3 regions of the Pseudomonas sp. MWU12-2319 genome follow, and region 3 is predicted to be linked to each of the others. Evidence: predicted binding sites of a transcription regulator. Region 3 holds the regulator's gene; each other region holds the start of a gene.
What was found. Region 3 encodes sigma-54, which starts transcription at its own class of promoters, with help from an activator protein. Its sites were predicted from a motif close to ANTGGCATNNANNTTGCTNT; they were not measured.

Region 1 (3,225 bases), on a different contig from region 3:
GCATCAACGACAACGAATAACTCACGTCGAGCATCCGCGCGAGGTTTTCCACGCGCTCCAGATAACGCGACATCCAATACAAATCCGAGGCAGTTCTACTTAGCATGTCAGGCTTCCTTAATCCTCGACCACCCAAGTGTCCTTGGTGCCGCCGCCCTGGGACGAGTTCACCACCAGGGAGCCTTCGCGCAGTGCGACGCGGGTCAGCCCGCCCGGCACCACGCGGGTCTCGCGACCGGAGAGGACAAATGGACGCAGATCGATATGGCGCGGGGCAATGCCGCTCTCGACAAAGGTCGGGCAGGTCGACAAGGACAACGTCGGCTGGGCGATATAGGCATGGGGCTTGGCCTTGAGCCGGGCACGGAAATTCTCGATTTCCGCGGCGCTCGCCGCCGGCCCCACCAGCATGCCGTAGCCGCCCGAGCCCTGGGTTTCCTTGACCACCAATTCAGGTAGATGCGCCAGCACGTGGGAGAGTTCCTCGGGCTTGCGACATTGCCAGGTCGGCACGTTCTTCAGAATCGGCTCTTCGTCCAGGTAGAAACGGATCATATCGGTGACGAATGGGTATACCGACTTGTCGTCCGCTACCCCGGTGCCGATGGCATTGGCCAGCACCACATTGCCGGACCGGTAGGACGACAGCAGGCCGGGCACACCGAGCATCGAATCGGGGTTGAAGGCCAGCGGATCGAGGAAGGCGTCGTCGAGGCGGCGATAAATCACATCCACCTGTTTCGGGCCGTCGGTGGTACGCATGAAGACCTTGTCGTCACGCACGAACAGGTCGGCCCCCTCCACCAGTTCCACGCCCATTTCCCGGGCCAGGAACGCGTGCTCGAAGAACGCACTGTTGAAGCGCCCGGGCGTCAGTACCACCACGCTCGGGTTGTCCAGGGGACTGGAGCTTTTCAGTGTGTCGAGCAACAGGTTGGGGTAATGGTCGATGGGCGCGATGCGTTGGGCGGCGAACAGCTCGGGGAACAGGCGCATCATCATCTTGCGGTCTTCGAGCATGTAGCTCACGCCGCTGGGAGTGCGCAGGTTGTCTTCGAGAACGTAGTAGCTGCCGTCGCCATCACGGACCAGGTCGACCCCGGAAATATGCGAGTAGATATCGCGGTGCAGGTTCAGGCCCTGCATGGCCAGCTGGTACTGCTCGTTGGCCAGGACCTGTTCGGCGGGGATGATCCCGGCCTTGATGATTCGTTGTTCGTGGTAGAGGTCGGCGAGAAACATGTTCAGCGCCTTGACCCGCTGGATGCAGCCGCGTTCCACGACACGCCATTCACTGGCGGGAATGCTGCGGGGTATGGTGTCGAACGGAATCAGCCGTTCAGTGCCTTGCTCGTCTCCATAGAGGGTGAAAGTAATCCCGGCGCGATGAAACAGCAGATCGGCCTCACGTCGCCGTTGTGCCAACAACTCCTCGGGAGTGTCGGCCAGCCAACGAGCAAATTCCCGGTAATGCGGGCGGACCTGTCCGCCGGCATCGTACATCTCGTCAAAATAGGTGCGGATCATGCCGTGCTCCTTGTCACCCGGTCACAAGAGCCTTCGCAAGGCCCGTGCCATCGGCATAAACGCTTTAATATCAACAGGTTGGATAATCATCCAACTTGCGCCGCACCATCACTGTGCAGTAAACGCCCCAATGTAATCAGCAGCGCCTCATTGCGAAGCAGGCTTTGCCTATCCACCAGCATAGTCAGAGTTTGTCCGCCTGCGCGGGCGGTCCTTTTTTGTGCGTGATAAACAAAAACGGCCAACCCTTGGGTCAGCCGTTGCTGGTTGAAAGAAGAAGTGCACTCAATTGAGTGCCCGCACCGGGTGCTTGACGCCCCACCCTTCGATCGTACCGCCCAGGGGCTCGACCACCGCCCCGAAGTTCTGCTCGAAGTCACCGATACCGCCATAGGTGGCGTACATCACCTTGCTCAGTTCCAGGTACCAGGCGCCGTCGTCGCGGACACTGACCTGGGCATTCAAGGATTCACCGCGAAACTTGCCTGCCGCCCTGCGCGCCCGCTCCTCGTCCGGGAAAACGGCATAGAACTCGATGGGATGGATGCGTGCGAAATCAAAACCGCCTTCTTTCATGCGGCGCAGCACGTTGCTGCTGATGTCTTCTTGATAGGCTGTGCTCATGAAACGTCCTCCTCAGCAAGCGTTGGATAGACTTTCCGTACTCCCGAACCAGGCACCGAACGGCGCTGGCGATACGACAAACGGGAAACAAGCATGTAGCTGACAAGACCAGACCTATAGCGAATCATTCGCTGATCTCCCTTGCAGAGTAGCGCGATGACATCGCCTCTGCCAGAGGGAATACAGAGGAAAAAACGCGCTCAGGGTAAAGGCGTGATACTGAGGATCTCGATGCTGTTCTGATCCTTCAGGCTTTTGACTGTCGGGTCCGGGGCACGGCCTTCCAGGTCATTGAGGTCCAGTGTGGCAGGAACCGGCAACAGCTTGGCGCGAATCAATCGCGCGGCCTGTTCCAGGTCCGGTTGGCTGGCGCATTCGAACTGTTCGGTGTCCTGCACGCCATGATCGTCGACGAAGGTAACTGCCCACTTGCTCATCGGTGCCTCCTCGGTAAAGCCCATGGATGGGCTTATAACATCTGGACTGTGGGGCACGGGAGATCGTTCAACCTGCTTTGAGCCGCACAAGCCCTGGAAAACACTGCATAACCTTGTAGGAGCAGGGCTTGCCCGCGAAGAGGCCCTCAAGACCGCTAAAAGCTTCGCCGACAAGCCAGGTTCACAAGGTCCGTGAACATTCCGACAAGGTTTCAGCCCCTCACTTCTCCGCGCGTTCCTTCAGGGCCTTGAGGGTATTGAACGGCGCATCGACCACAAACTTGTTGGCCAGCCACGATGGCACGCTGCCGCCCGGCTCGGTATGCACCTGGTAAGTCACTTCGGTCATGCCGCCGTCCTTGGGCACCAGCTTCCAGAAGCCTTCGACCTGGGCGACACGGACATAACCTTTCTCTTCCGGCAGGTAGGTCGGCACTTCCTTGAGCGCGCGGGTCAGGCTGCCGTCAGCGCCCTTGGTGGTGGTGATCTGCAAGATCGAGTCACGATCGGTGACCGGGAACGGTGCCTTGAACTGGGTGTAGGTCCAGCTCAGGTCACCGTCCTTCTTCAGCAGCTTCTGCGACTTGCACTCGTGAATCCAGGCACAGGCGCCGACCACGTCTTCCTGCAGCGCCTG
Region 2 (3,225 bases), on a different contig from region 3:
GAAACGTTGGCCAGGTTTACACCGTTACCGATGGTCTTGGCACCGGTGCCCAGCTTGGTCGCCGAATACACGTCGGCAAATTCAGCACGGGACGACTTGAAGCCGGTGGTGTTGACGTTGGCAATGTTGTTGCCGGTGACGTCAAGTTGCTTGCTGGCCGCAGAGAGACCGCTCAAACCGATATTGAAAGACATGGTTCACTCCTTACTTCGTGTTGGTCGGCTCTTACAGGCCAATGGTCTGGACTTTGGACAGAGCAATACTGCCCAGGCCCGCCAGGTTGAGCATCATTTCGCCGCCGTTCTGACCCAGGGTCACGCTGCTGACCGTCGCCGGCAGGTTGGTCGTGAGCGCCGTGGCCGTGCCACTGATCGGCGCGGTGGCAGCAAAGGTGTAGGTACCGCTGGAGAGCAAGGTGCCGGAATCGTCCTTGCCGTCCCAGGCAAAGGCGGCATTACCGGCCGCCTGCGAGCCCATGTCGATGGTGCGGACCACTTTGCCAGTGGAATCGCTGATCTTCAGGGTCACATCGCTGACCGAGCTCGGAACTGTTGCCGTCCCCGTGAAGGTCTTGCTGGTATCGACCACCGCCTGGCTGGTCGGCACGATGACCGAACGCCCGACCATCGACGAGGCCTGCAGCGCCTGGGACGAGGTGAAGGAGCTGGCAATATTGTTCACGCTGGTGTTGAGCGTCTGGATACCTTCCAGGCTGCTGAACTGGGCCAACTGCGCGACGAAGGCGCTGTTGTCCTGGGGGTTGAGCGGGTCCTGGTTCTTCAACTGGGTGACCAGCAATTGCAGGAACGCGTCCTTGCCCAGGGCCTGGCCGCCGGCGGCGCTGCTGATGGCATTGCCCAACGCATCCGTACTGCCAGTGTTCGCCGTCTGGGAGTTAGAAATGATCGTATCAAGTGCAGAGTTGCCACTTGAGGGGGTGCTGGAAACCGTCATAGGAATCGCCCTTTATCACTGACCGAGGGTCAGGACCTTCTGCATCATGGTTTTGGCGGTGGTCATAATGTCCGCGTTGGTCTGGAACGAGCGGCTGGCGGAAATCATGTCGGCCATTTCCTGAACCACGTTGACGTTGGGGTAGTAGACATACCCATTGGCGTCAGCGGCCGGATGGTTCGGCTCATAACGGGCTTCAAGGTTGCTGGGGTCCTCGACCACGCCCGTGACCTGCACGCCGGCACCCGCCCCGTCCTGGTTCTGGAACAGCGAGTTGTCAGTCTGGCCCTGGCCGTTCTGGAACATGGTGGCGAACACCGGATGCCGGGCGCGATAGGTCTGGTCCATGCTCGAGGAGACGGTATCGGCGTTGGCGATGTTACTGGCGACGGTGTTCAGGCGAGTGGTCTGGGCACTCATGCCGGTACCGGCAATGTTGAAAACACTGGCTAGGGACATGACTTATTCTCCACGCAGGGCTGAAACCAGCCCTTTGAATCGTGCGTTCAGCAGGGTGAAGCTGGCCTGGAAATCGACCGAGTTCTGCGCATAGTTCGATTGCTCGATCTGCGCATCCACGGTGTTCTGGTCCAGCGACGGCTGCGTCGGTGTGCGGTATTGCAATGCGGCGTCGCCGTTGCTCAGGCCTTCAGCTTCGATATGGCGGCTGTTGGTGGTGTTCAACGCAAAACTGCCGTTCTTGGCCTTGTCACTCTGTTCAGCGAGCACCGAGGAAAAGTCCATGTCCCGCGCCTTGTAGTTCGGGGTATCGGCGTTGACGATGTTGTTCGCCAGAACTTCGGCGCGCTGGGCGCGGAAGGCCAGTGCTTGCTCATGAATGCCGAGCGCTTTATCGAAGTTGATGCTCATGTCGGGAAACCTTTAGCGGGTTGACCTGATTTTGTGGAACAGGCTTTTCGTTGCAAGAGACAAAGCAAGGCCCATGCCAATTTCTCGATGCAAGCAAATCAAGGGCTTGCGGGCAGGTGGCGGGCGGCAATGCCAGAAAAGCGGCAAGGCATTTCCGCCGGATGCCGGTAAAGCGGCAAAAGCGCCGTAAAAAAAACGGGAACCCCATTGGGGTTCCCGTTTTGTGTGAGGCTTGGCGCCTTACTTGGCCTGGTAGATGATCCCCGGACTGCATTGCACCATCTGGTAATGGTCCGGCAGACCGTTCAGGGCTTCCGAGGCCCCGAGGTACAAATAGCCACCCGGCTTCAGGGTGCCGTGGATACGCAGCAGGATGTCTTTTTTCACTTCGGCGGAAAAGTAGATCAATACGTTGCGACAGAACACGATGTCGAACTTGCCCAGGCTCGCGTAGCTGTCCAACAGGTTGAACGAACGAAACTCCACGCGACTGCGGATCGGCGCCTTGATCGCCCAGCGTCCCGGCCCCTTGGGGTCGAAGAAGCGTTGCAGGCGCTCGGGCGACAGGCCGCGGCCAATCGCCAGGCTGTCGTACTCACCGCTTTTGCAGTTGGTGAGCATCAGTCCGGACAGGTCGGTGGCGACAATCTGCGCACCGCCCTTGAGCTGGCCCATGTTGGTCCGCTCGAACTCATCGATCGACATCGAGATCGAATAGGGTTCCTGCCCCGACGAACACGCCGCCGACCAGATCCGCAGACGCTGGCCGGGACTGGCCTTGATCATTTCCGGCAACACCTTGTTCTTCAGGACCTCGAAGGGGTAGGTGTCGCGAAACCACAAGGTTTCGTTGGTGGTCATGGCATCCACCACCTGCTCGCGCAAACCGCTGCGGGGCTGGGTCTGGATGCGCTGGACCAGCTCGCCAAGGGATTTGAGCCCTTGCTGCTCCATCAGTTTATTGAGACGGCTGGAAACCAGATACTGCTTGTTTTCACCCAGCAGGATGCCACAGGCCTTTTCCAGGAAGACCCGGAACTGTTCGAAATCCAAATTACCCGTAGACAAATGATGCCGCCTCTACAATCGTTCGTACCGCCAGGAACGGAGGTCCCTGATCGCTTATTCTGCTGCCTTGATCCGCCCCACTACCCGGGCTGCCAGGTCATCGGGTCGGAACTTGGCCAGGAAATCATCGGCGCCGACCTTCTTGACCATTGCCTGATTAAAGACCCCTGACAAGGAAGTATGCAGGATGATGTGAAGTTTTTGCATGCGTGGGTCGTTGCGGATCTCGGCCGTCAGAGTGTAGCCATCCATTTCAGGCATTTCGATGTCGGAAATCATCATCAGAAATTCCTCTTCCGGCTTCTTGCCCTCCTCGACCAGCTTACGCAGGTA
Region 3 (3,225 bases):
GTTCCGGCTGGTTCAGCAGGCGCAGCTTGATGGTGTCGCGCAGTTGATAGAGGTTCAGGTTGGTGGTGTTGACCTTGAGGTCGGCCAGGTCCGAGATCGGCCCCAGCAGGTTGCTTTCGTCGCGGATGGCCTCGGCCAGTGAGCGATTGGCATTGCTCAGCGGGTGGCGTCGACGGGTTTCGGAAAAACGCTTGAGCAGGGTTTCCTCGTCGGCGTCCAGGTACAGCACATCGCACTGGATATGCCGGCTGCGCACTTCATCGAGCAGTTCCGGGAAGCGTGACAGGTGGCTGGGCAGGTTGCGTGCGTCGATGGAAACGGCGACCAGCGGTTGCGCCAGCTCGGTATGGATCAGCGCGCGTTCGGCCAGCTCTGGCAGCAGGCCGGCCGGCAGGTTGTCGATGCAGTAGTAACCGTTGTCCTCGAGGACATCGAGGGCGGTACTTTTACCCGAGCCGGAGCGGCCGCTGACGATGATCAAGCGCATGGTCAGTGACCGCTCTGCTCGTCCAGGACTACCTGGTACAGGGCCTGGTTGGAGGTTGCCGCACGCAGTTTGTCGCGTACGTCCTTGCGGTCGAGCATGCTGGCAATCTGCCGAAGCAGTTCCAGGTGGGCATCGGTGGCGGCTTCCGGGACCAGCAGGACGAACAGCAGGTCAACCGGCGCGCCGTCGATGGCGTCGAAATCGATAGGGGCGTCCAGGTGCATCAGGGCGCTGATGGGCGCCACGCAACCCTTCAGGCGGCAGTGCGGGATGGCAATGCCATTGCCGAAACCGGTCGAGCCGAGTTTCTCCCGGGCGATCAGGCTGTCGAAGACATCCTGCATGGCCAGGTAAGGAACTTCGTGGCTGATCAGGTTGGCAATTTGCTCGAGGGCTTTCTTTTTACTGCCGCCCGGCACGTTCACCAAAGAACGGCCGGGGGTCAGGATGCTTTCAAGTCGGATCATGGATGGGTATCAGCGACCTGTACCTTGGAGCAGGTGCAGGTTCTTTTCCTTATGCTTTTTCAGTTGTCGGTCCAACTTGTCGGTGAGCAGGTCGATCGCCGCATACATGTCGTCATGCTCGGCGTTGGCGACCACTTCACCGCCGTGGATATGCAAGGTGGCTTCGATTTTCTGCTTCAGTTTTTCGACGGCCATGGTCACCTGTACGTTGGTGATCTTGTCGAAATGACGCTCCAGTCGGTCGAGTTTCTCGCCGATGTAAGCACGCAGGGGTTCGGTCACTTCCAGCTGGTGTCCACTGATATTGACTTGCATACAGCTTCTCCTTCGTTGCCAGTGCATAAAGCGGTAGGCGATTGCCCACCACTGGAACGCTGTAACGGGGCCCGTCCACTACATCAGTCGCTTCCGTTCGCTAGAGGGGGCTATCCCCAGGGACTCACGGTATTTGGCGACAGTACGACGGGCCACCTGAATGCCTTGTGCCTCCAGTAAACCAGCGATCTTGCTGTCACTCAACGGCTTTTTCTGATTTTCCGCTGCAACCAGTTTCTTGATGATCGCGCGGATCGCCGTGGACGAGCATTCGCCGCCTTCGGAGGTGCTGACGTGGCTGGAGAAAAAGTATTTCAGTTCATAGATACCGCGGGGGGTATGCATGAATTTTTGCGTGGTCACCCGGGAAATCGTCGACTCGTGCATGCCCACCGCTTCGGCGATGTCATGCAGGACCAGCGGCTTCATCGCCTCGTCACCGTATTCCAGGAAGCCGCGCTGGTGCTCGACGATCTGGGTGGCGACCTTCATCAGGGTTTCGTTGCGGCTCTGCAGGCTCTTGATGAACCAGCGGGCTTCCTGCAACTGGTTGCGCATGAAGGTGTTGTCGGCGCTGGTGTCGGCGCGGCGGACAAAACCGGCGTACTGCGGATTGACCCGCAGGCGCGGCACCGATTCCTGGTTCAGTTCCACCAGCCAGCGCTCGTTGTCCTTGCGCACGATCACGTCGGGGACGACGTATTCGGCTTCGCTGGACTCGATTTGCGAGCCCGGGCGCGGATTGAGGCTCTGGACCAACTCGATGACCTGGCGCAGCTCGTCTTCCTTGAGCTTCATGCGCCGCATCAGTTGGCTGTAGTCGCGGCTGCCGAGCAGGTCGATGTAGTCGCTGACCAGGCGCTGGGCTTCGGCCAGCCAGGGCGTGCGCGCTGGCAGCTGACGCAATTGCAGCAGCAGGCATTCGCCGAGGTTGCGCGCGCCGATGCCGGCCGGTTCGAATTGCTGGATGCGATGCAGTACCGCTTCGATCTCGTCCAGCTCGATATCCAGCTCCGGGTCGAAGGCGTCGAGGATTTCCTCGAGGGTTTCGTCCAGGTAGCCCTGATTGTTGATGCAGTCGATCAGGGTCACGGCGATCAGCCGATCGGTGTCGGACATCGGCGCCAGGTTCAGTTGCCAGAGCAGATGGCTCTGCAGGCTCTCGCCGGCCGAGGTACGGGTGGTGAAGTCCCACTCGTCGTCATCGTTGCTTGGCAGGCTGCTGGCGCTGGTCTGGTAGACATCTTCCCAGGCGGTGTCGACGGGCAGTTCGTTGGGAATGCGCTCGTTCCAGTCGCCTTCCTCGAGGTTGTCCACCGTCGGGGCGGTTTCCTGCTGGAAGGAGGGTTCCTGGATTTCAGTGTTGGGTTTGTGCTCGGCGTTGTCGGCCAACGGGTCGGTATTGTCGAAGTCGTCGCCTTCTTCCTGGCGTTCGAGCATCGGATTGGACTCCAGGGCCTCCTGGATTTCCTGCTGAAGGTCCAGGGTCGACAATTGGAGCAGGCGGATGGCCTGTTGCAGCTGCGGTGTCATCGTCAGCTGCTGGCCCATTCTCAGGACTAGCGATGGTTTCATGGCAGGGGCTTAACACCTTATTCGCCGGCGCGCATGCGCCATCCACTCTACAGGGCGCCGGGGCGCCAAACATAAGCAAATTATATGCCTGAAACCCGAGCCTTTGCCTAGAGCGCTGTAGCAATAAAAATCTTGTGGTTTTTATTGAACAGGGAGCGCTCTGGCGGTTGATCCGTTACCTCGATGTTTACAGGCGGAACTCATGGCCCAGGTAGACTTCCTTGACCAGTTCGTTGGCCAGGATAGTGGCCGAATCGCCTTCGGCGATCAGCTGTCCATCATTGACGATATAGGCCGTTTCGCAGATGTCCAGGGTCTCGCGGACGTTGTGGTCGGTGATCAGTACGCCGATGCCCTTGGCCTTGAGGTGATGGATGATCT

Region 1: M5C01_RS01610 (circularly permuted type 2 ATP-grasp protein) is a predicted target of sigma-54. The motif match lies at 1,560-1,579, and genes of this name have one in related genera.
Region 2: flgB (flagellar basal body rod protein FlgB) is a predicted target of sigma-54. The motif match lies at 1,886-1,905, and genes of this name have one in related genera.

What each region holds. Positions count from the first base shown of each region.
Region 1 is NZ_JALJES010000001.1:401,055-404,279, forward strand. Features, by position in the region: gene M5C01_RS01605 (alpha-E domain-containing protein) at 1-106, opposite strand, end outside; gene M5C01_RS01610 (circularly permuted type 2 ATP-grasp protein) at 118-1,527, opposite strand; gene M5C01_RS01615 (ribonuclease E inhibitor RraB) at 1,813-2,151, opposite strand; gene M5C01_RS01620 (hypothetical protein) at 2,352-2,588, opposite strand; gene M5C01_RS01625 (START domain-containing protein) at 2,809-3,225, opposite strand, start outside.
Region 2 is NZ_JALJES010000019.1:15,852-19,076, reverse strand. Features, by position in the region: gene flgE (flagellar hook protein FlgE) at 1-194, opposite strand, end outside; gene flgD (flagellar hook assembly protein FlgD) at 226-954, opposite strand; gene flgC (flagellar basal body rod protein FlgC) at 970-1,413, opposite strand; gene flgB (flagellar basal body rod protein FlgB) at 1,417-1,824, opposite strand; gene cheR (protein-glutamate O-methyltransferase CheR) at 2,065-2,892, opposite strand; gene M5C01_RS26190 (chemotaxis protein CheV) at 2,947-3,225, opposite strand, start outside.
Region 3 is NZ_JALJES010000011.1:132,896-136,120, forward strand. Features, by position in the region: gene rapZ (RNase adapter RapZ) at 1-487, opposite strand, end outside; gene ptsN (PTS IIA-like nitrogen regulatory protein PtsN) at 490-954, opposite strand; gene raiA (ribosome-associated translation inhibitor RaiA) at 964-1,269, opposite strand; gene M5C01_RS19000 (RNA polymerase factor sigma-54) at 1,348-2,844, opposite strand; gene lptB (LPS export ABC transporter ATP-binding protein) at 3,032-3,225, opposite strand, start outside.